DNA from 3 places in the Vibrio sp. 16 genome. Region 3 is predicted to be linked to each of the others. Evidence: predicted binding sites of a transcription regulator. Region 3 holds the regulator's gene; each other region holds the start of a gene.
What was found. Region 3 encodes PurR, which represses purine synthesis genes. Its sites were predicted from a motif close to TNANGNAAACGTTTNCNTNA; they were not measured.
Positions count from the first base shown of each region.

Region 1: the regulator PurR is predicted to act here: its motif matches at 2,411-2,430, upstream of purT (formate-dependent phosphoribosylglycinamide formyltransferase).
Region 2: the regulator PurR is predicted to act here: its motif matches at 3,390-3,409, upstream of purE (5-(carboxyamino)imidazole ribonucleotide mutase).

Region 1 covers NZ_OY808997.1:795,541-803,080, reverse strand. Annotated here, with positions in the region: gene cdd (cytidine deaminase) at 1-867, shown strand, start outside; gene U9J37_RS03615 (cyclic di-GMP phosphodiesterase) at 917-2,122, opposite strand; gene purT (formate-dependent phosphoribosylglycinamide formyltransferase) at 2,492-3,667, shown strand; gene U9J37_RS03605 (thiopurine S-methyltransferase) at 3,712-4,359, opposite strand; gene U9J37_RS03600 (RelA/SpoT-related domain-containing protein) at 4,674-5,447, shown strand; gene U9J37_RS03595 (sporulation protein) at 5,503-6,246, opposite strand; gene hutC (histidine utilization transcriptional repressor HutC) at 6,457-7,170, shown strand; gene hutI (imidazolonepropionase) at 7,278-7,540, shown strand, end outside.
Region 2 covers NZ_OY808997.1:2,550,465-2,558,004, reverse strand. Annotated here, with positions in the region: gene U9J37_RS11720 (gamma carbonic anhydrase family protein) at 77-625, shown strand; gene U9J37_RS11715 (DUF1488 family protein) at 618-884, opposite strand; gene aroE (shikimate dehydrogenase) at 884-1,717, opposite strand; gene hemF (oxygen-dependent coproporphyrinogen oxidase) at 1,794-2,711, opposite strand; gene U9J37_RS11700 (L-threonylcarbamoyladenylate synthase type 1 TsaC) at 2,730-3,287, opposite strand; gene purE (5-(carboxyamino)imidazole ribonucleotide mutase) at 3,480-3,965, shown strand; gene U9J37_RS11690 (5-(carboxyamino)imidazole ribonucleotide synthase) at 3,970-5,103, shown strand; gene U9J37_RS11685 (DNA topoisomerase family protein) at 5,149-5,739, opposite strand; gene U9J37_RS11680 (DUF494 family protein) at 5,752-6,231, opposite strand; gene dprA (DNA-processing protein DprA) at 6,228-7,349, opposite strand; gene U9J37_RS11670 (LysM peptidoglycan-binding domain-containing protein) at 7,349-7,540, opposite strand, start outside.
Region 3 covers NZ_OY808997.1:486,928-494,467, forward strand. Annotated here, with positions in the region: gene U9J37_RS02205 (TVP38/TMEM64 family protein) at 1-660, opposite strand, end outside; gene U9J37_RS02210 (TfoX/Sxy family DNA transformation protein) at 831-1,424, opposite strand; cyclic di-GMP riboswitch class I at 1,626-1,712, opposite strand; gene purR (HTH-type transcriptional repressor PurR) at 1,858-2,883, opposite strand; gene torD (molecular chaperone TorD) at 3,099-3,746, opposite strand; gene torR (two-component system response regulator TorR) at 3,982-4,695, shown strand; gene elyC (envelope biogenesis factor ElyC) at 4,744-5,550, opposite strand; gene cmoM (tRNA uridine 5-oxyacetic acid(34) methyltransferase CmoM) at 5,664-6,458, shown strand; gene mukF (chromosome partition protein MukF) at 6,458-7,540, shown strand, end outside.

The DNA of each region.
Region 1 (7,540 bases), 310 kb from region 3:
GCGCTATCTGATGCGCCAAGCCAAATCGCAGAATACCTATCACCCATTCTGTTAGCTGATGACTTTGACGCAACGCTTTCCCCTCAGCAATTTTCAGAGCTTCTGTCCATTTCAGGGCTAGAAGATGACGAACTTCGCGTCGCGCTGCTTCCTTTTGCTGCCGCTTATTCCTATGCTCCTATCTCAAATTTTTATGTAGGCGCGATCGTACGCGGTTTGTCAGGACGCTTATACTTTGGCGCGAACGTCGAAATCCTCGGCGCACAACTCGGCCAAACCGTTCACGCAGAGCAGTCAGCCATTAGCCACGCATGGATGAAAGGGGAACAAGGTATTTCAGACATTACGATTAACTTTAGCCCTTGTGGCCACTGTCGTCAGTTTATGAATGAATTGACCACCGCAGATAAGTTAGTGGTGCAGCTACCACAGCGTGATGAAATGACCTTGCAAGAGTATCTACCGGAGTCGTTTGGTCCTTCCGATCTTGGTATCGAGTCTGGACTCATGTCTAGCGTTGACCATGGCAAGCATACGAATGAAACCGATGAAATGGTTAACAAAGCCGTCGAGGCACTTAACCGCAGCCACGCCCCTTACACTAAGAACTTAAGTGGCGTGTGTCTTAAACTCGATAGCGGTGAAGTTTACTTAGGTGCATACGCTGAAAATGCGGCGTTTAACCCAAGCTTACCACCACTGCAAGTGGCGATGATTCAGCTACTTCTAGATGGTAAATCTTTACAAAATATAGAGTCTGCAGCACTGGCGGAAATGGCCGACGGTACCATCAGTCACCTTGCGGATACACAGGCAACACTGGAAGCAATCAATCCCGATATTCCGGTCGCCTACTTAGCGATATAAAATACAAAAGGCGCTCAATGAGCGCCTTTTGTTTCACTTTGCCACTTACCTAAACGTCAAAGAACGGTGTCGGATCCACTTCTAAGCTGCTAGGGGCAATCGCTCGTTCGATGGTTACTTTACTGTGTTTTACATCAACGTATGACACATCAATGAAACGCTTGTACTTTCGAGAGTAGAAACACTTGACCTCAGGTTTCAGTGGTTCCGCCGCATTGGAAGTCCATACAATGCCGACCCGACCATCACTCAGTTCAACCAAAGCACCAACTGGGTATACACCAATACAGTTGATGAATTTATAGACCAAGTCTCGGTCTAGGTGAAATGGTGTAAGGCTAAGCAAAATCTTAAACGCCTCTGCGGAGCTCATCCCCTTTTTGTAACAGCGATCCGCGGTTAGAGCGTCATATATATCAACAATACAGCTCATACGCCCATGAGTTGGCATCTGCTCAGCAGTCAAACCTCCCGGGTACCCTGTCCCATCCAATTTCTCGTGGTGCATCAAGCATACGTCACGAGCAATATCACTCAGCCCAGTAACGGTACTGATGATTTCACCCGCATAGACCTGATGCAGCTTCATATGCTCAAACTCTTCTGGCGTTAAGCGTGCGGGTTTATGGAGCACTTTGTCGTCGACTTTGATTTTGCCAACATCATGGATAATGCCACCGATCGCCATCTGTTTTAACGTCTCTTTGGGCAAGTTTAGATGCTTACCAAATGAGACCAATAAGGTCGCAACGTTGACCGAGTGTTCCAGTAAGTACTCATCTTTACTTCTTAACGCAGAAACGCAGTGAAGCGCATCAGAATCGATCAGCACGGACTCAATCAAATCATCCGCCCAGCCATCTAGCTCATCTACATGAATAGACTTGCCTTCAAACGTCTGATTAAGAATTTTTTGCGCTAAACCTTTCGCTTCGCGGATAATCTTTGAGGCTTTTTTCTGTTGGGAAAAGCGGCTCATTTTCTTACGTTTTGTCGGTGCGGGGGGCGCACCTTCTGGCTCCACCTCTGGCTGATCGCTTACTGGTTTAAATACACTGCCCTTTACCGACAGACTTTGATCTACCCAAGCATACTTAACGCCATTTTTCACCAATTGACGAATTGCTTGTTGAGTAGGTACTCGCCCTGCATTAGCAAGGTTGACGCGTTTACTGTCTTCAATGGCGGTAACAAACATGCCCACCGTCAGCGTATCAATCGGTATCTTGATGGATTGTTTTGGGTCGTACTGCATCTGTTCTTTTTATATCCCGAGCATTTGTTTTTATCACCTTTACGTCTGGGGAAAACTTGAAACAAGATTTCGACGAAATTTCAGTGAGTTGGCGCTCTGTTGACTTATGATTCACACGGCTTCTATATTGATATCATTATAATCGTAATCGAAACAATTTCCTCATCTCAATCGACATAAACTACAAGACAATCAATAATATTAAGTAATTATTAGTTACAAATCATACTATTGCGCGGCATTTTAAAGCCAATTTACAGTACATGCACCCATTATCTTATTCGCAGTCAAAGCAAACGTTTGCTTTTTGGTTCGGGATACGTATGATCGCCTACAATTTCATTCTCCTCTGAATAATAAGGGTTATCTATGTTTGGTACGGCTACACGTCAAAACGCAACACGCGTTCTACTGCTTGGGTCTGGTGAACTTGGAAAAGAGGTCGCAATCGAGTGCCAACGCCTCGGGCTTGAAGTGATTGCCTGTGATCGCTACGAAAATGCACCGGCGATGCAAGTCGCTCATCGCAGCTACACCTTGGATATGCTTGATGGAGAGGCTCTCGAGGCGATCATCGAAAAAGAACAGCCGGATTTCGTTGTGCCTGAAATCGAAGCTATCGCAACCGATAAGTTAGTCGAGCTTGAAGCGAAAGGACTTAATGTTGTCCCAACTGCGAACGCGACGAAACTGACCATGAACCGTGAAGGAATCCGCCGTTTAGCCGCAGAGGAACTGGATCTGACAACCTCTCCTTACCGCTTTGCTGACAACTACCAAGACTTTACTGCCGCCATCGAAGCCGTGGGTATTCCATGCGTGTGCAAACCTGTAATGAGCTCATCAGGTAAAGGGCAAAGTGTGATTAAGTCTGCTGATGATGTCCAAAAAGCGTGGGATTACGCTCAAGAAGGTGGTCGCACGGGGGCTGGGCGCGTAATCGTTGAAGGCTTTATCGATTTCGATTATGAAATTACGCTACTTACTGTACGCGCGGTTGACGGTGTGCACTTCTGCGCTCCGATTGGTCACCGCCAAGAAGATGGTGACTACCGCGAATCGTGGCAGCCACAAGCAATGTCAGATGCAGCTCTGGCCGCCGCTCAAGACGCCGCAGGAAAAGTGGTCAACGCATTGGGCGGCTATGGCATTTTTGGTGTAGAACTTTTCATCAAGGGTGACACCGTTATTTTCAATGAAGTCTCCCCTCGTCCACACGACACAGGTCTCGTCACCTTGATGTCGCAAGACAGCTCTGAATTCGCGCTGCATGTGCGCGCCTTTACAGGTATGCCAATTGCTGGCATTACACAATTTGGCCCAGCGGCATCAGCGGTGGTTCTTGGCCAAGGTACATCACAAAACATTCGTTTCGAAGGTTTAGAGCAAGCACTCGCCGCACCTCAAACCCAAGTTCGCCTTTTTGGTAAGCCAGATATTGATGGACGCCGCCGCTTAGGTGTCGCAATTACTCGTCGTGACTCCATTGAGCAAGCCATCGAAGATGCCGTCACTAGCGCTGCACAAGTAAAAGTGATTTACTAATCGCGATCGAAAAGAGCGTTTGGTTTCCCAAACGCTCTTTTCATTTAAGACTCTATCAAATACACCACTTCGATCATTCGTGCCCCTTCAATTTTTGAAAGTTTCGGTGGCATGTCCGCCTCATCATTACGATGTAGCTCTGTAATTTTGTAGCCTTCATACAAGCTTCTTACTTCTTGCTCCGGTACCGAAAACGGAGGCCCCGCCATCAGAGATTGCTCGTACTCAAGTGTCACCAACAGCATTCTTCCACCTGGGTTTAACAATGATTTAATGCGCTCAGCGTACTCGCCACGCATTTCTTGTGGCAACGCGACAAGAGAGGCGCGATCATAAACGATATCAACCGGCTGAATCGGCGCCGTGAAAAAATCTCCCACATAGATCGAGAGCTCATCAAACTGAAACAGCTCGTGTTGACCATTAACTGGCATCACCATTGGTGTATAGAAGTGTTCAGCAAAAAAAGCGCGTACCGCAATATTGCTTAGCTCAACACCTTGTACGTCGGCGTGTTTTGTCGCTAGCCAAACAAGATCTTCCGACTTACCACACAAGGGAACAAACACTTTCGAGTCATGCGTTGGGTTTGTATGCTTCCAATACTCGATAAGCAGCGGGTTAACATCTTCTAGGTGGAATCCAATTTGATTGGCCGCCCACTTAGAATGCCAAAATTCTGGGTCTTTCATTGTTATTCTCTGTCACTGACTTCACTTGCGCTTAGCCTAGCGAAAGCCCTATCTATTGACAATCCGAATCTCAAATTTACGTTCAGATTAGGTTCAGCTACGCCCTTTATACTTGGTTACATCTTGGTGATGAACTTAATCCAAATTGTTCACTCCAAAGAAATGGGACAGAGTTCAAAGATTGGATAGAGAAGCAAAAATCGCTATTGGAATCGGAGCTTTAGCCCCAAGATATGAAATGTAGAATCGTCAAGCTTAGTGATTGAAACCTTTTTCGACACCTTTTTCCTAAGCAACGACTCTAAGGAGAGTGAATGAGCCTTTTCCTACGTACCACGGCCCTAATGCTTTTAATGCTCAGCCGAGCGCCTGCTTTTGCTGCTGTACCACCAGCACCTGGCAGTGAGGAAAACCGTCCAGCGAATCAAAATGAAGTCTGTTCAAAAGCATTCAAGCATAATTTAAGCGGCCTTTACGGTATTAAACCGATCGCTTCTACACCACTTCAACCCTACTCAGACTTCGATATCCTTTATAGCAAAGCACACCAAGCTCAAGCTGAACTTGAAACCATCTGTAAAAGTACTGCACTACTCACATCCACAGACGCTTATTTCGCAGGCGTAAAATCCGCTGAACGTGCAAAAGAAAAGATCGCCTATGAGCTAGACGGCCAAACTGAACGCATTACCGATTTAGCTCGCGCGACCATCGTTGCAGACGACATTGAAAGCCTGATGTCTGCGTACGAGGTACTTAATCGCGAAACCACCATTGTTAAGGTGAAAAACCGCTTCAAAAATCCAGCGGCATCGGGTTATCGTGATTTGAATCTTCTGGTTCAGCTTCCAAAAACTAAGCTGATTGCGGAAGTTCAGGTCCATTTGAAAGCCATTGCCGATGTGAAAAGCGGTCCAGAGCATGATCTGTACGAGAAAATTCAGAAAATAGAACGTAAAGCGGCATCAGAGCGCCGTGAGTTTAGCGAGTTTGAGGTCGCACAAATCAAATCGATGCGCAGTCAATCTAAAGCGCTTTATCAACATGCTTGGCAACCATACCTCACCACACACCTCAGCGCTGCATAGTCATTATCAAAAGAGCCCTCAAATGAGGGCTCTTAATGTATTGTTTAGTGCTCAATTAGACTGAGAGCACTCGATTCACTGCCGAACTGATTTCAGCGTCACTCGCATCTAACGCCAGTGTGAAAGAGACATACTGATCGCCTCTCATGCTGAGTGAGCGGTCGACCTCTGCTAAACAGTGCATGACACGACCATCTAAAATAAACGACAGTTCGATCTCTTTCTTATTGATGAAGCCATTGTTTCGAAACTCAATCTCTTGGTAGCAGCCAGACTTCGAAGAGAAATTACTACCACGTAAGTGCCCTTTTTCAACGTCTGCTTTTACCATCGAAAAGCCGGCTTGCTCAATCAAGCCAATCACTTTCGCTGCCACAGGGAGTGGTTTCACTTCAACAAAATCACGATCTTTCGGGTCAATCGCAAAATCGATATCAAGCGTGGTTTCTACCCAGACGTGACACTGATTTTTTAATGCATTAAGCGCCGTAATTGGCGTCTCATCATCTAATTTCAATTCAAATGGAACTTGCTTGTTTTCACCAGGCTGAATGGTGAAAGGCTGAACGGCTTGCAGCTTGCCGATGATGAAGTCTTGGTAGCTCACACTATCATCACTTTCCACTTTTACTTCCGTACACAGCTTTAAATTGATGGCATCAATTTGCTGCTCGACGTCACCACCTTGAATGTGAACTGTCCCTTTAAGGGTTTCACCTTGAAATACTGACATACTTTCTAAAACGGTATCGACTTTTGCAGCTCCGATACCCAAGGATGCTTTCAACTTACCAAACATCTTCTTTCCTTATGATTGTCGTTGTTTGCATTGATTTAACGTGGACAGCTACAACTAAGCAAGCCCTTTATCGACTATTTTCCTGAAAACACATAGGCTTTCTCACTTTTTAATGAGGATTACCATCAAGGCTTTAGCAGTGCGACTTGCAATATCAATTCAAATGTATAACCATTTGTATAGTCAATAAGTATACAGCGATGTCATCCAATGAGTAACTCCCCGCTTTATCTTCAAATCAAAAAGTACATTAACGATAAAATTGAGTCTGGTCAGTGGCCAATCGGGCACCGAATTACCACTGAAATCGAATTGACCAAACAGTTTAATGTCAGTCGGATGACGGTAAATAAAGCAATTCGGGATCTCGTAGCTGAAGGAAAGTTACAGCGCAGACCTCGCCTAGGTACGTTTGTCTGTAGCAACGAAGATAAAGCGGAATCACCTTTGCTCGATATCCGAAATATTGCAGAAGAAGTCGCTCATAGGGGTAAATCCTACTCAAGCAAAGTGGTGACTCAAACCGTGCTCCAAGCTGACGAAACCATCGCGACTAAACTCGGCGTTATGTTAGGGACGGCTGTTTTTTACAGTGAAATCATTCACTTTGAAGATAAATCTCCCATTCAATATGAACTACGTTGGGTCAATGCTGCTTACGCTCCAGGGTATCTCGAGCAAGACTTTACCGAAGTCACACCCAATCAATACTTATCGCAAAACTGCCCACTCAGTGCTATCGAGCATACCGTTGAAGCGATTGTCGCCGACGACCACGTTCGCTCTGCGTTAAAGTTAGGATCAAATGAACCCTGCCTTTTGCTTAACCGACGTACGTGGAGTCAAGACAAGCTTGTGAGCTCCGCATTGCTCTACCACCCCGGCACTCGCTACAAATTAAGTTCTAAAGTTCTGCTCTCTTAGAGCATTTCATACTTTTTCATCGATCACATTTTCGCAACATCTCACTTGATCAATTGACTATCCTGAACGAGTATTTGTATATACATTTAATTAATGGAATATGCAGTATGTTCGAACAGCAACGATCTCCGTCATTTGATTTGGTGCTTACTAACGCCAGACTCGTGTCTATGGTGCCTGGTGATTGTGGTTATGAGATTAGCGAGCCAACAAATATTGCTATTCGACAAGGAATCATCGCCGAGATTGGAGATAACGTAGAGACCGCCGAGTCGGAAAGCTATGATTGCCAAGGACAACTGGTGACTCCCGGCTTTATTGACTGCCACACTCACCTCGTCTACGCGGGCAACCGTGCCAACGAATTCGA
Region 2 (7,540 bases), 1.0 Mb from region 3:
TCTATTCAAAACGACCTATTTTTAGTACTTTTCTAAGCCTATAAGCACGATATAACAAGAGTAAAAGGATAAATACATGAGCTCACTACGCAGTTACAAAGGTATTTCCCCTCAGATTGGTGAGCGCGTCTATATAGATAGTAGCTCTGTTTTGGTTGGTGATATCAAAATCGGCAGCGACTCAAGCATCTGGCCATTGGTGGCTGCACGAGGTGATGTAAACCATATCCATATCGGCGAACGCACTAATGTTCAAGATGGTAGTGTTTTGCATGTCACCCATAAGAATAAAGAGAACCCTAACGGATACCCTCTGATTATTGGAAATGATGTCACGATCGGACATAAGGTGATGCTGCATGGCTGCGTGATTAAAGATCGCGTTTTGGTCGGTATGGGCGCGATTGTATTAGACGCCGCTATTATAGAAGAAGAGGTAATGATTGGTGCGGGCAGTCTGGTCCCCCCAGGAAAGCGACTCGAAAGCGGTTACCTTTATGTAGGAAGTCCGGTCAAGCAAGCTCGCCCCCTCAACGATAAGGAACGAGCTTTCTTACAGAAGTCTGCGGATAACTATGTGCAGAATAAAGAAGATTACCTACATGAGGTTAAAAAGATTAACTAACAACCTCTATATTACCTTCTGAGTTGAATTCTTCCTCTTCAATTAGTTCTTCAGCAAGCTCTTCAAGATCGAATCGATATTGTGAAAAGACTTCCAGAGCTTGCTGTTCGTTCTCGATGTCCTGTCCCGACAGCTGTTTCAGTTCACTGATACTCACTAGGCATTGAATCAGAGCACCTGATTGCTGCGCTGGAAAGAGAACAGCTTGTTTGTCTTCATCCCATGTTTGCATGTCTGGGAATAAGATCGATTGATTCATTACAATCCCTCTAGGTTCTTTCTCAACTCACGTAAAATTTGTTTGGTACCTGGTCTTAAACCACGCCAAAGCATAAAGCTTTCTGCCGCTTGACCGACCAGCATTCCTAATCCATCAAAGACTTGCACCACCCCATGCTCATGTGCCCACTGATTGAAGGTCGTTTTACCCGCGCCATACATCATGTCATACACTACCGCCTGTTCCGTAAAGATAGCTGCGGATATCTCTGGTAGTTCACCGCTCAAGCTAGAAGAGGTGGAGTTGATGATCACGTCAAACGCTTGGTTGACGTCACTCATCTCACAAGCGCTAATCGTTCCATACGGAGCAAACATCTCGGCAAGCAGTTGCGCTTTAGCAAAGGTTCGGTTGGTAACAACAAGTTCAGCGGGCTGCTGATCTAATAGTGGCTTAATGACGCCACGCGCGGCACCACCTGCACCAATAAGTAAAATACGCGCTCCTTTTAAAGGCGCTTGATATTGAAGTAAGTCTTGCACTAGCCCTTCACCATCGGTGTTGTCACCAATAATCTCACCATCATCGAGCTTCTTTAGCGTATTCACCGCCCCAGCCAACTGAGCACGCTCTGTCAGTCGATTGGCAAAGCGATAAGCATCTTCCTTAAATGGAACCGTGACATTGCAGCCTTTACCACCTTGAGCAAAAAACTCAGACGCCGCTTGTTGAAACGCGTCCTTATTTGGGCTTTCTGCAGTATAGATCAATGACTGATTGGTTTGACGAGCAAATAGGGTATGAATAAAAGGCGATTTACTTTGAGAGATGGGATTACCAAAAACGGCGTAACGATCTATTTGCTGAGTCATTTCCTTTACCTGCAGAACTAAAAAAGGGCCAATGCGAAACATTGACCCTATCACTATCTATATATTGAAGAAAGTCTTACCACTCTCTTGGTTTGAGGTAATGATCGTATAGTTCAGCTTCTGCAGAACCCGGCTCAACTTGGTAAGCATATTCCCAGCGCGCTAACGGTGGCATCGACATCAAGATAGATTCTGTGCGCCCACCGCTCTGAAGGCCAAATAGAGTGCCACGGTCAAACACTAGGTTAAATTCAACGTAACGACCTCGGCGATATAGTTGGAACTGACGTTCACGCTCGCCGTATTCTGTTTCTTTGCGACGCTCTACAATCGGTAGGTAGGCATCTGTATAACCTTGGCCAACCGCTTTGATGTACTCAAAGCACTTATCAAACTCCCAATGATTAAGATCATCAAAGAACAAGCCACCGACGCCTCTGGTTTCATCACGGTGTGGCAGGTAAAAGTATTTATCACACCACGCTTTATGCTCAGAGTAGACTTCACTGCCAAATGGCGCGCACACTTCTTTCGCAGTGTTGTGCCAATATTGCGCGTCTTCTTCAAAAGGATAAAACGGTGTTAGGTCAAAGCCCCCACCAAACCACCAAATTGGCTCTTCGCCCTCTTTTTCGGCAATAAAGAAACGAACGTTAGCGTGAGAAGTTGGGACATAAGGGTTGTTCGGGTGCATAACTAAAGACACCCCCATCGCTTCAAAGCGTCGACCAGCTAACTCAGGTCGGTGAGCCGTTGCTGAAGCCGGCATTTCTTTTCCTTGCACATGAGAAAAGTTCACGCCGCCTTGCTCAAACACTGCGCCTTCTTTCATCACGCGAGTTCGACCACCACCACCTAACTTCTCACCAGGTTCGCGATGCCATGCATCTTCAACAAATTCTGCCTGACCGTCTGCTGCTTCTAACTTCTGACAGATCGAGTCTTGCAGTTCCATTAAGAATTGCTTTACCGCTTGTTTATCAATTGCCGACATCTTTCTTCCTTTGCAAGGTTAGCCTTGTCTTAATACTTGTGACGTTTTCGCATCACGAATCTCACTAGGCTTTTCTCTTCCACCCGTTTCACCTTCCAAAACAGCCACCAGCTTATCGCCTAGCTGCTGATAGACTTGTTCTGTGGTCATACATGGCGGTTCACCGGTTAGGTTCGCGCTGGTAGAGGTTAACGGCTTTCCAAACGCATTACACATCTTTTGTACCAAAGGATGATCCGTTACACGCACTGCAATAGAATCGAATTGGCCAGAAACCCAGTTGGACACTTTATCGCTGCAAGGCATTATCCAAGTGACTGGACCTGGCCAAGTTTGATGGACTTGCTCAAGCTGCTGCGCAGTCAATTGTGATTCATCAATGTAGGGCAGCAGCTGCTCATAGCTTGCAGCAATCAAAATCAACCCTTTTTCGACAGGGCGCTGCTTGAGCTCTAGTAGTTTTTGAATAGCTTCTGGGTTATCCGGATCACACCCGACACCAAATACGCCCTCTGTAGGGTAGGCAATCACTTCACCATCATTTAAAGCGTTGAGCGCTCGATCAAAATTATCCACGAATACTTCCTGTTCAATCTTTGTTTTTGATAAGTGTACAAACAATCACAACCAGTGACTAAAGCTATTTATTTATAAATTGTATCAATCTGATTTCAACGCCGGCGCAAACGTTTGCTTAAGAGTAAAATCCCCGTATAATGCGCACAAATTGAATGCTCACCTATTACGCGCAGCTTTAAGGAGTTCGAGATGAAAGTCGGTATCATCATGGGTTCAAAATCAGATTGGCCAACAATGAAACTAGCAGCAGAAATGCTAGACAGATTCGGAGTTGAGTACGAAACAAAAGTCGTCTCTGCACACCGCACTCCTCAACTTCTCGCTGATTACGCGACTAGCGCGAAAGAACGTGGCCTTAAAGTGATCATCGCCGGCGCCGGCGGCGCTGCTCACTTACCTGGCATGGCAGCGGCGTTTACGTCTTTGCCTGTTCTTGGTGTTCCTGTTCAGTCACGAGCATTGAGTGGCTTAGATTCTCTCTATTCTATTGTTCAAATGCCAAAAGGGATTGCGGTAGGCACGCTAGCCATCGGTGAAGCTGGCGCAGCAAACGCAGGTATACTAGCGGCACAAATCCTTGGTACGCATGACGAAGAAGTGATGGCTAAGGTTGAAGCGTTCCGCAGTGAACAGACTGAAACTGTATTAGCTAACCCAAATCCGGCAGAGGACTAATACTATGCATGTGTTAGTGCTAGGTGCCGGTCAACTGGCTCGTATGATGTCATTGGCAGGCGCACCTCTTAACATCGAGATCTCTGCGTACGATGTGGGGAGCAAAAATATCGTTCATCCGCTAACCCAAATGGTGACTGGCCATGGTTTAGAGAATGCGATTGCGCAAGCTGACGTCATCACTGCTGAGTTTGAGCATATCCCTCATGACATTCTTGCGGTGTGTGAGCAAAGTGGCAAGTTCTTACCATCAACACAGGCCATTAAAGCTGGTGGTGACCGCCGCATCGAGAAGCAGTTACTCGATGATGCTGGCGTACGCAATGCAAAATACTACGTCATCAACTCCCGTGAAGACTTTGATCATGCAATCCATCACGTAGGCATTCCTATGGTGCTTAAAAGCGCTTTGGGCGGATACGACGGAAAGGGCCAGTGGCGCTTAAGAGATGCAGATCAAGCAGATGCAATCTGGGCTGAAATGGCAGAATGCATTGCCGCGACAGAAACCCAAGCGATTGTCGCTGAAGAGTTTGTCCCGTTTAATCGTGAAGTCTCTCTGGTTGGTGCCCGTGGCAAAGATGGCAACGTGGCGGTTTACCCTCTAGCGGAGAACGTTCATACCAATGGTGTCCTGACACTGTCTACCGCTATTGCAGACACAGATCTACAAGAACAAGCGAAGAACATGTTCACTGCGGTTGCCAACAGCCTCGACTACGTGGGCGTGTTAGCCCTCGAGTTCTTTGATGTAGATGGCACTTTACTCGTCAATGAAATCGCACCGCGCGTTCACAACTCTGGTCACTGGACTCAACAAGGCGCGGAAACGTGTCAGTTTGAGAACCACCTGCGCGCCGTTTGTGGCATGCCACTGGGGTCAACCAAGCTGATCCGATCCACATCGATGATCAACATTTTGGGTGAAGATACGTTACCAGAAGCTGTGATCGCGATGGATGGTTGCCATGTGCATTGGTACGGAAAAGAGAAACGCGAAGGCCGTAAAATGGGCCACATCAATGTGTGTGGTGATTACAATGGCGAACTGCAACGCAAATTATGTGCGCTCGCCGATGTCCTAGACAAGAAGGCTTTTCCAGCCGTACATAATTTCGCAGAGAACTTCACTGAGTAATCTTAATAACCAGTAAACAAAAACGGCGCTCTAGGCGCCGTTTTGCTATTTGTTCTCTTGGGTGTGATGACATTTACGATTAGCACACTGTAATCGGTCCCCACTGGCTAGCTTTTTCTCAATCAGTAATGGAAAACCACACTTCTCGCACTGCCCAGCGACTGGAGGCAGGTTAACCGCAAACTTGCATTTAGGGTAGTTATCACAGGCATAGAATAACTTACCAAAGCGTGTTTTGCGCTCAACTAGATGGCCTTTGTGACATTCCGGGCAAGTTAAATGCGGTGACTCTGGCTCTTCTTCAGGTTGATCCTGAGACTCAATATGGTGGCACTGCGGATAATGGCTACAACCAATAAACATACCGTAACGCCCTTGGCGAAGGACCAACTCGTTGCCACATTCTGGGCAAGGCACACCAAGCTCTTTGATGATATGCCCATCATTTTGATGTAATGGTTTAATGTAATCGCAGGTTGGATACAGGGTACAGCCAAGAAATGGGCCATGCTTGCCATGGCGAAGCTGAAGCTCGCCATCGCGCTGCTCGGATTGGCATTTCGGGCACGCTTGATGCTCTAATGCGTGTTCATGAGCTGAAAACAGCTGCTGATCTATTTTACTGTTTTTGGTCACTTGGAAAGCTCGTTAATGTAGAACACCTTGTTCTTTGGTGTATAACAGCTCTTCCATAAGCGTATAAGCGTTTTCATTGCCTGGTACATTGAACAGCACCATCAATACAATCCACTTGAGATCATCCAGCTCAAACTCATCCGTCTCGAGGCCCATAATGCGGTCAATCACCATTTCACGCGTTTCCGTTGTCAACACGTTCACTTGTTCAAGGAAAGTAATGAAACCGCGGCACTCTAGACTCAAACGCTCACACTCTTTGGTGGTGTAAATACGTGTCGAGGTCGATGTACTGCACACAGAAATCGCTGAGTGGGCCTCGCTTTGCTGCAGAGCGGCTAACTCTTCCAGCCAGACAAGGGCTTTATAGATGTCATTTTGATGAAAGCCTGCACGAAGCAACTCTTCTTCAAGCTCATCTTGATTGACTTGTAACTCTGCATCGCTATGGATGTAAGTCTCGAACAGATACATTAGGATATCCATCATCATAGCTCGCCCCTCCCCTTTCGAATATAGCCACCGGAAACTGCAACAACATGCCCTGAGAGCTCAAGCTCTAAGAGCTGCATCATGACTTCTTGAACAGGTATATTGGTCCTGCTTGCAAGAATATCAACTGGTGTAGCCCTACTTCCTACGTTAGCTAACAGCTGAGGAAATGGCAATTCTTCTTTGCTATCTTCTAGAGGAAAAATTTCCTGCTGAACTGCACCGATACCTTGATCAGACCAGCGAACCAGTGTCTCGATTTCAGCGACAATATCTTCGACATTCTGAACCAAGCAAGCACCTTGCTTTATCAATAGGTTACAGCCACGACCTTGAGTGTGGTGAATAGAGCTTGGAATCGCAAACACGTCTCTACCTTGCTCCGCGGCATAACGCGCGGTAATCAAAGAACCGCTTTTTTCTGCTGCTTCAATCACCAGCACTCCTGCCGATAAGCCACTAATAATTCTATTTCTGCGAGGAAAATGATCCGCCTTCGGTTTTGCCAGTGGGTGAAATTCGGAAATCAATGCTCCACTTTGGCATATTCTTTCAGCCAACTGACGATGGCGAGCAGGATATACTGAGTCCAACCCACTCCCCAGTACCGCTACTGTTTTCCCTCCCCCCTGCAAGGCACCATCATGCGCATAGCCATCAACTCCCAAAGCCAGACCACTGGTAATTACCAGTCCATGTTCAACAAGTGATTGAGCAAAACGGCGGGCACAGTTCAAGCCATCGATACTGGCATTGCGACTGCCAACCATGGCCAGTTGAGGGTGAGATAAACAAGAAACATCACCTTCAACAAATAGTATTGCTGGAGCGGTGCCTGTTTGTTTCAATAGTGGAGGGTAGGCTGAGTCTCGCAACGTCAATATCGCCCGCTGCGAGCAAGCATCTAGCCAATTGAAGCAATCGACAATGTCTTTCTCAGCGCGATGCTTTAAGTACTCAATTTGCTGCGTGCTAAAACCTACCGATTGAAGCTCTGAAACGCTTAATTGAGCAATACTTTCAGGGCTCTCGATTGCTGTTAGCTTAGCAAATGTTTTGGGGCCAACGCGCGGGGTAAAATAGAGAGCTAGCCAAGCTGCTAAAGCTTCTCGATTCATTATTCCAAAGTGTCTAACGGTGACCGAAGTAACGTTTGCTGACTGATAGGCTGAGCGCTTTGCGTTACCAATGCCAAACTAAAATGTTCGTACGGGCGAATCACCATTAAATGGCCAATGAAGGTATCTGGCAGGTGTTTACCATCCTCAATCTTCGCACCCGGAGAATAGAGTTCAAACATGGAACCTTG
Region 3 (7,540 bases):
CTTAATTTTATTCATGACCCATTTCGCAATGACAGGGAAAAGACCCAGTAAAGCAAATGACGCTAAGACGGAAGGCGAGACAATGCCTGAAAGGCTCTCAATTTGCGCTAACTGAGTACCCGCGTTTAAGTAAACGGCTGTGCCGGGTAACATACCTAGTTGGCTGACAAAATAGAATCGAGTTACCGAAATAGGCGTTAATCCCATGAGTAAATTAATAAGGAAGAAGGGGAAGACAGGAATCAACCTTAGTGAGAATAGATAAAACGCCCCATCACGTTCTACACCTTGGTTAATCGCACTCAGCTTATCGCCAAACTTTCCTTGCACCCAGTCTCGCAATAGGAAACGGCTGCTTAAAAAGGCGAGCGTTGCACCAATGGTGCTGGCAAAAGAGACCAACAGCAAACTTGTCCAAAACCCAAAGAGCGCAGCGCCCAAAAGCGTAACAACGGCTGCTCCAGGAATGGAGAACGCGGTTATGGCGACGTAGGCGAAAAAGTAAGTCAATGCGGCGAAGACGAAGTTTTCGCTGATGTAATCTGAGAGTGCAAGCTGCTGTGCTTTCGCGTTTTCGAGCGTCAGGTATTGCCCAAAGTTCATCGCCAGAAAGGCGATAAGCGCAACTAAGACTATCCCCAAGATCAATTTTTTATTCATAATCGCGTCCTTTAATACTCTTCGCAAGGATAACTCTGACCCTATAGTTACATACTTAAGTTAGTATAGGGAATGATTGATATAGACAATAAGAACGAGAGCGAGAAGAAAATATTTCCTTAGAGACTAAAAAAGCCAGCAAGTGCTGGCTTTTTCATCGATTGATTGAGCTAGTTGCTCAATTTATTCAGTAGTTCTTGTCTTCGGCTTTGCGGTATAACAGACCAATGTGTGCCCCTGATTGCTCCCTCTAGTGCCCACAGCAGTTCAACGCTCACTTCTGCTGAGTGTGTCGATTGAATCGCCTTGTACGCTTTAACAGCGCCCGCTTCTTCTAAAGATTCGACATCGTCAATCCCGGCTTTCTTTAGCATTCTTTCCGTTGCCAAGCGCAGGTTGGGTAGGTCTTTCAAGCGATTTGGTTTCGCTTTCGATTGTACTTTTTTCTCTTCTTTTGCTGCGATCAGCGCTTGTCTTGCCAATGCCAGTGTTTTTTCATTGTCTGAGGAAATGTCATCGCTCAAAGCAAAATATTTAGTCACAACGGGAAAACCACGTTTTTTGTAGACGTAGGGTTCCAAAGAAAGGGCATTGCACTGTTTGATTAACTGAGCATCCGCTCTTACATGAAGCTTATCGTTGACCACTAAAGCAAACATCGTCTCATCTGCGAATATGCCGAAGCCGCCAAACATTGAACGAGACTTAATTTGACCAAGTTGCTCAAATAGTCTCATTGAGTCTTTAAGTATTGGTTTATCCATGCTGTATTTTCTCGGTGTATATGTATACGCCACCAATTCAGGTCCGAGAGATTAGCAAAATAATGCAGAAATTTTGTCAGTAAGGTGTCATACAAGAAAACACTTCGTAAAATCTCGACGAATTCCATGTCTGCTCATACTCAGTATTGAGACGCGTCCAGTTTACGAGAAAGCTTAATGTACTAGTTTTGCATTTTTGCCATCGGCAACCCCGCTACCTTGTATAAGTATACTTAAGGCCGGAGGCTTTGCGTCCCATCCTTTCGAAATGGTTTGCCCTGTTCGTGGCATTGATCGAACAAGTTAAGAATAAATAATATTTGAGGTAAGTATCACACTTGTAGTGAGTAAATGTGATCTTAGTTCAGTAATTTGGCGGGTTATATGCGCCTGACTGATAATTAATCAAAGAGTCAGGCGCTGAGTGATGATGTTATTTGTTGAGGTTGCGCACGGTACAGCGCTCGACAATTTCAGGGTGCATCTCAAACACTCGCTTGTCGTGTTCTTTGTCCTTGATACGCTCTAACAAAATTTCGAACGCGTTCTTACCGACACGTCGTTTCGGTTGGTGAACAGTCGTGAGCGGTGGAGAGAAGTATTCCGCTAACTCGATGTTGTCGTAACCAATAATGGACATATCTTCTGGAATGCGGATACCTTTTTGTTGTAGGCGGCTCATTAGACCCAGTGCCATCGTATCGTTGAAGCAGAAAACGGCACTCGGGCGTTTATCCATTGCAACAATCTTGTCTGCGGCTAGGACTGCAGTGTCACATTCAAAGTTACCTTCAAGGATCCAGTCTTCATCAACTGCCAAGTTCGCTTCGTTCATTGCTCGCTTGAAGCCTGCGATACGCTCCTGACATGCTGCTTTTTCGAAGTGCCCGCTCAAACAAGCAATATCTTTGTGGCCACGCTCAATCAGGTATTTAGTCGCTAGATAGCCGCCTTCTTCTGAGTTGTCGATGATTTCTGAGTTGTCGATGATTTTGTCAGCTTGTGAGCTTTCAGGGCCCCAGTCCATGACCACTTTAGGAATGTCTTTATGACGGTCAAGCATTTCGCTGAGTTCTTCTGTGAGGTCAGAACACATGACCAAGATGCCGTCTACGCGCTTTTCTGCAAGCATGCGGATATAGTCGCGTTGCTTCTCATAGATGCCGCCGGTATTACACAAAATCAGCGTGTAACCTTGGCGGTAACAGTAACTCTCAACACCATCAATAACTTCTGAAAAGAAGAGGTTTGTTGATTGAGTCACCAGCATGCCAATCGTGCGTGTTGTATTACACTTTAAGCTTCGAGCAACGGCACTAGGCGCATAGTTCAGCTCTGTTACTGCTTCCATGACCTTTTCTTGGGTCGCTTCGGCAACAAAACGCGTTTTATTAATTACGTGAGATACAGTAGTTGTTGATACGCCGGCTAAGCGCGCTACGTCTTTTATGGTGGCCATAAGGTTTTGTCCTGTCGATGACTGCCACGAAACAATATTCCTAAGTGTAGGATAATCTGGCAGAAAGTATCAGAAACACAAAAACCGCTTATAATTAGCGGTTTGTATTTAATTCGTTCATTTTTATCGTTTGCGGTCACGATTCTAGACCGCAAACAAACTAAGCGCAAATAAAAAGGTTTTTGTTCCCTGCTCGTGGTCACAAAAGCTCGTATTTATTCGCCTTTTAGGTAGCGAGAGTCAAGTTCCATAAACGCAACCATTAACATCACAATGGCAGAGTAGAATCCGAAATCATCTAAAGCTTTGCACTTAGCGGCGAACTTTGGCACCCAATTAAGTAGTGCGTGGCTGATGAACTTGTCTTGCTCTTCAAGTGCGTTTTCCATTTCAACATCACTTTCAAGTTCATTCGAGCGAATAATCAGATTACCAAGGAAGTCGAGTTCAATCGCGATATGATCCGCAGGTTCATTTAGGTTTTCATCAACTTGGACGCCATGCTTTTGCATTAGTGCTTCCATTTCTCTCGCCGGCTCATCGTTAAGCAGTCCGCTTTTGCCTACATACATCGACGCATATGGAAGGGCAGAGTCTCTGTCTGATTTAAGGAATAAGTCACAAAAATCTGCGGCTAATTCAAGCTGCGCGTCTTCACGGTCCATAAGTCGATTTAGTGCATCAACTAAGTTGTCGACAGAAGGTTTTAGATCTGGGTTGTCGCCAAGCCCAGAGAGAAACGAACGAATCTCGGCTGAATGGTATTGGTCTAACGCCTCTTGAGTGAGCTCTTTCGCCAATAAGCTCGATAGCCACCAATAGATTTCTGCGCGTTTTTCATTGAATGATTTAATTTCTTGCATTAGGTCAGGCTCCTAAAATAACTGCGCTTAGTGTACCCAATAAAGATGAACAGCGATAATGTCAGCTGTATAGAATTGAGTCTAAAAATGGAAAAATATGAACAGATGACCTAGGTTTGTCTTGAATCAAGAAAAAATCATCTTTCTTGGTTTTAAAGTAACAAATACTAGAAATGTTACTGTTTATGAATAGAATACTCGTTAGAACGATGACCAATGTAAATAAGTGGTGTAAATGAGCTATCACGTATTAGTTGTAGAAGATGACGCAGTAACTCGCAGCAAGCTAGTTGGTTACTTTCAGAATGAAGGTTACCACGTAAGCGAAGCCGAAAGTGGCGAGCAAATGCGTGATTCACTACAAAACAATGCGATAGATTTAGTGATGTTGGATATTAATCTTCCTGGAGAGGATGGTTTGATGCTAACACGCGAACTTCGCAGTCAGTCAGACATTGGGATTATCCTGGTTACAGGACGCACGGATAGCATTGATAAGATTGTCGGTCTAGAAATGGGCGCCGACGATTATGTCACAAAACCATTTGAGCTAAGAGAGTTGTTAGTTCGTGTCAAAAATTTGCTGTGGCGTATTTCGGCGGCGCGCAATTCATCAGGCACGGTCGATGCAGACAAACAAGATGGCAACATAGTACGCTTTGGTGAGTGGACATTTGATGTTCAACGACGAGCATTAAGTCGTGCTGGTGAACCAGTTAAGTTGACTAAAGCTGAGTATGAACTGCTTGTTGCGCTGTCGTCTTACCCAAATCAAGTATTGAGCCGTGAGCGCATTTTGAACATGATTAGCCATCGCGTGGATGCACCAAACGATCGTACGATCGATGTTCTCATTCGTCGCATGCGCGCTAAGATGGAATTTGATCCTAAGAACCCTCAAATTTTTGTGACGGTTCACGGTGAAGGCTACATGTTTGCTGGGGACTAACCCTTGAATTGAGTAAAAAACCGAGGCATGTGCCTCGGTTTTTTTGTTTTATAGTTGGCTTTCTGGAGCTTCGATGACGTGTTGTTCCTCATACTCCGACGCCCAATCTCTGAGCTTTTGCCACAAGATTCCTAGTGTCTCATGCCAGTAGCGTTCGGTTTGCTCTAGGTAGACTGCCTTGGGTGTGTACTTAGACCAAGGCTCAGTAACGTTATCGTGAGCTAAGTAGTTTGTTGGTGCAGGGTAGGGTTTTAAGCCCGCCGAGTGAAACTCGTTTAATGCCCGTTTCATGTGGCTCGCGGAAGTCACCACGACCATTTTCTTGTGTTTCACAAAGGCGGCAGCTTGTCGTGCTTCTTCCCATGTGTCTTTTGCCGTCTCAAGCAAAATAATATCAGATTTAGACACGCCGAGAGCGAGCGCCACTTTGGCCATCATGCGAGCATTGCTTATGTCTGATCCTCCCGAATAACCCGACAATATGAGCTTCGAACCAGGATAAATACGCATAACACGAATGCCTTCAGCAAGGCGCATCAAACCTGTACGGCTCAACTCGGACGTTGGTGGGATTTTGTCATCCACCACATGGCCGCTGCCTAGTACCATCACGTAATCAATCGACTCGTCAACGGGAAAGAACGCAGAATATTGACGCTCAAGTGGCATCAATAGCCGCGAGGAGACTGGCTGAAACGCAATAAGGAACATACCAATAAAAGAGAAAAGAACGATAAAACAGCCGGTCTTTTGATTTCGAGTGAACATGATCAACATCAAGCCCAATAGGCCGATGATAAGCATTGCCGGTAGCGGCATCAGAAGAGAAGAGACCACTTTTTTCAGCTCAAACATACTAAATAGTCCGAAAAAACATCAGTTGATTATTTTTTAAGAGAAACCCTCTTTATTCCTGCTTTTCTTGTGACAGAATAGCAGCACGATTGGACATGATACCCTAAGCTGCTGTGACTGAAGACCGTAATTTCGACGATATTGCCCACAAATTTGCAAAAAATATTTACGGCTCCGATAAAGGAGAGATTCGCCAAGTCATTGTTTGGGAAGACTTAGAGCAACTACTCTCTTCTATTGACGGTGACAAACGTGCATTAACGATATTGGATGCAGGTGGTGGATTAGCGCAAATGTCGCAAAAGCTTGCCAAACTCGGACACCAAGTCGCGTTATGTGATCTATCTTCGGAAATGCTGCAACTGGCGAAACAGGATATTGAAAAAAATAACTTGCTTGAGCAGTATCGCTTGATTCATTCTCCAGTCCAAGAAATTGGTCAACATCTCGATAGTCCAGTTGATATGGTGATGTTCCATGCGGTGATGGAGTGGTTAGTCGACCCGAAAACGGCGCTAGAAAAAGTACTAGAGCAAGTGAAATCTGATGGTGCGGCATCCATCATGTTCTACAACCATCACGGCTTGGTCTACAAAAATGTTGTATGTGGCAATATTCCTCATGTTCTTGAGGGCATGCCACATCGGAAACGATTTAAATTACAGCCACAGAAAGGCTTAAAACCAGAAGACGTCTACCAATGGATAGAAGATGCTGGGTTTGAAATCTGTGGCAAATCTGGAATTCGTTGTTTTAGTGATTACATAGGGAATATGGAATACACAGGGGATTACCAGTATGAAGATGTATTGGCTTTAGAAAAACAATTGTGTCGACAAGAGCCATACCTCTCATTAGGCCGTTACATTCATGTATGGGCCAAAAAGAAACAGAAACAGGAACAATAATGAGTGAGATAACTCTCAATGCTGCAGAGCAACCAATTGATGAATTGGTGGGCTGGGTAAAGCAGCACGATTTCTCATTAAACCTGACGACAGAGCGGTTGGCATTTTTGATTGCTATCGCGGTACTCAGTAACGAAAGGTTTGATGAAGAATTGGGTGAAGGTGAACTGCATGATGCGTTTACAATCGTCACTCGATTATTTGAAGAGACAGGAGACGCTTCCGCGTTTCGTGCCAACAATGCCATCAATGAGATGGTTAAGCAGCGTCTTATTAGCCGTTTTGTCAGTGAGATTACTGACGGAGCCGCCATATACCGCCTGTCTCCGTTAGCGGTAGGTATTACCGACTACTACGTACGTCATCGTGAGTTTTCAAAACTGCGTCTTTCTATTCAGCTGTCTATGGTCGCGGATGAAATGGCGAAAGCGATTGAGGCGGCACAAAAGGGTGGCACACCGGGCCACTGGAAGAAAAACGTATACGGGATCTTAAAATATTCTGTAGGCGAAATCTTCGATCAAATCGATCTCAACCAACGTGTGATGGATGAGCAGCAACAGTCTGTGAAACAACAGATTGCCGACCTGCTTAACAAAGACTGGCGAGAAGCAATCAACAACTGTGAAGCGCTACTGTCAGAAACATCCAGCACGTTGCGTGAACTTCAAGATACGCTGCAAGCGGCCAGTGATGAACTGCAAACTCAGATCCTAGATATTCAAGAAATTGTTTACGGCGATCCTGAGCTTGAGTTCATTGAAGAAGCCTTGTTTGGTCTGCAGATGAAACTGGACCGAATCACAAGCTGGGGCCAGCAAGCTATCGACCTTTGGATTGGTTACGACCGTCACGTGCACAAGTTTATCCGTACCGCTATTGATATGGATAAGAACCGTGCGTTTAGCTCGCGTCTGCGCCAGTCGGTCAAAGACTATTTTGACGCGCCTTGGTACCTCACCTATGCCGATGCTGAGCGTTTAACTGACCTGCGTGATGAAGCGTTAGTCCTGCGTGATGACGAGGTTACCGGTCAAGTGCCACTGGAAGTGGAATACGAAGAATTTCAACAAGTCAATGAT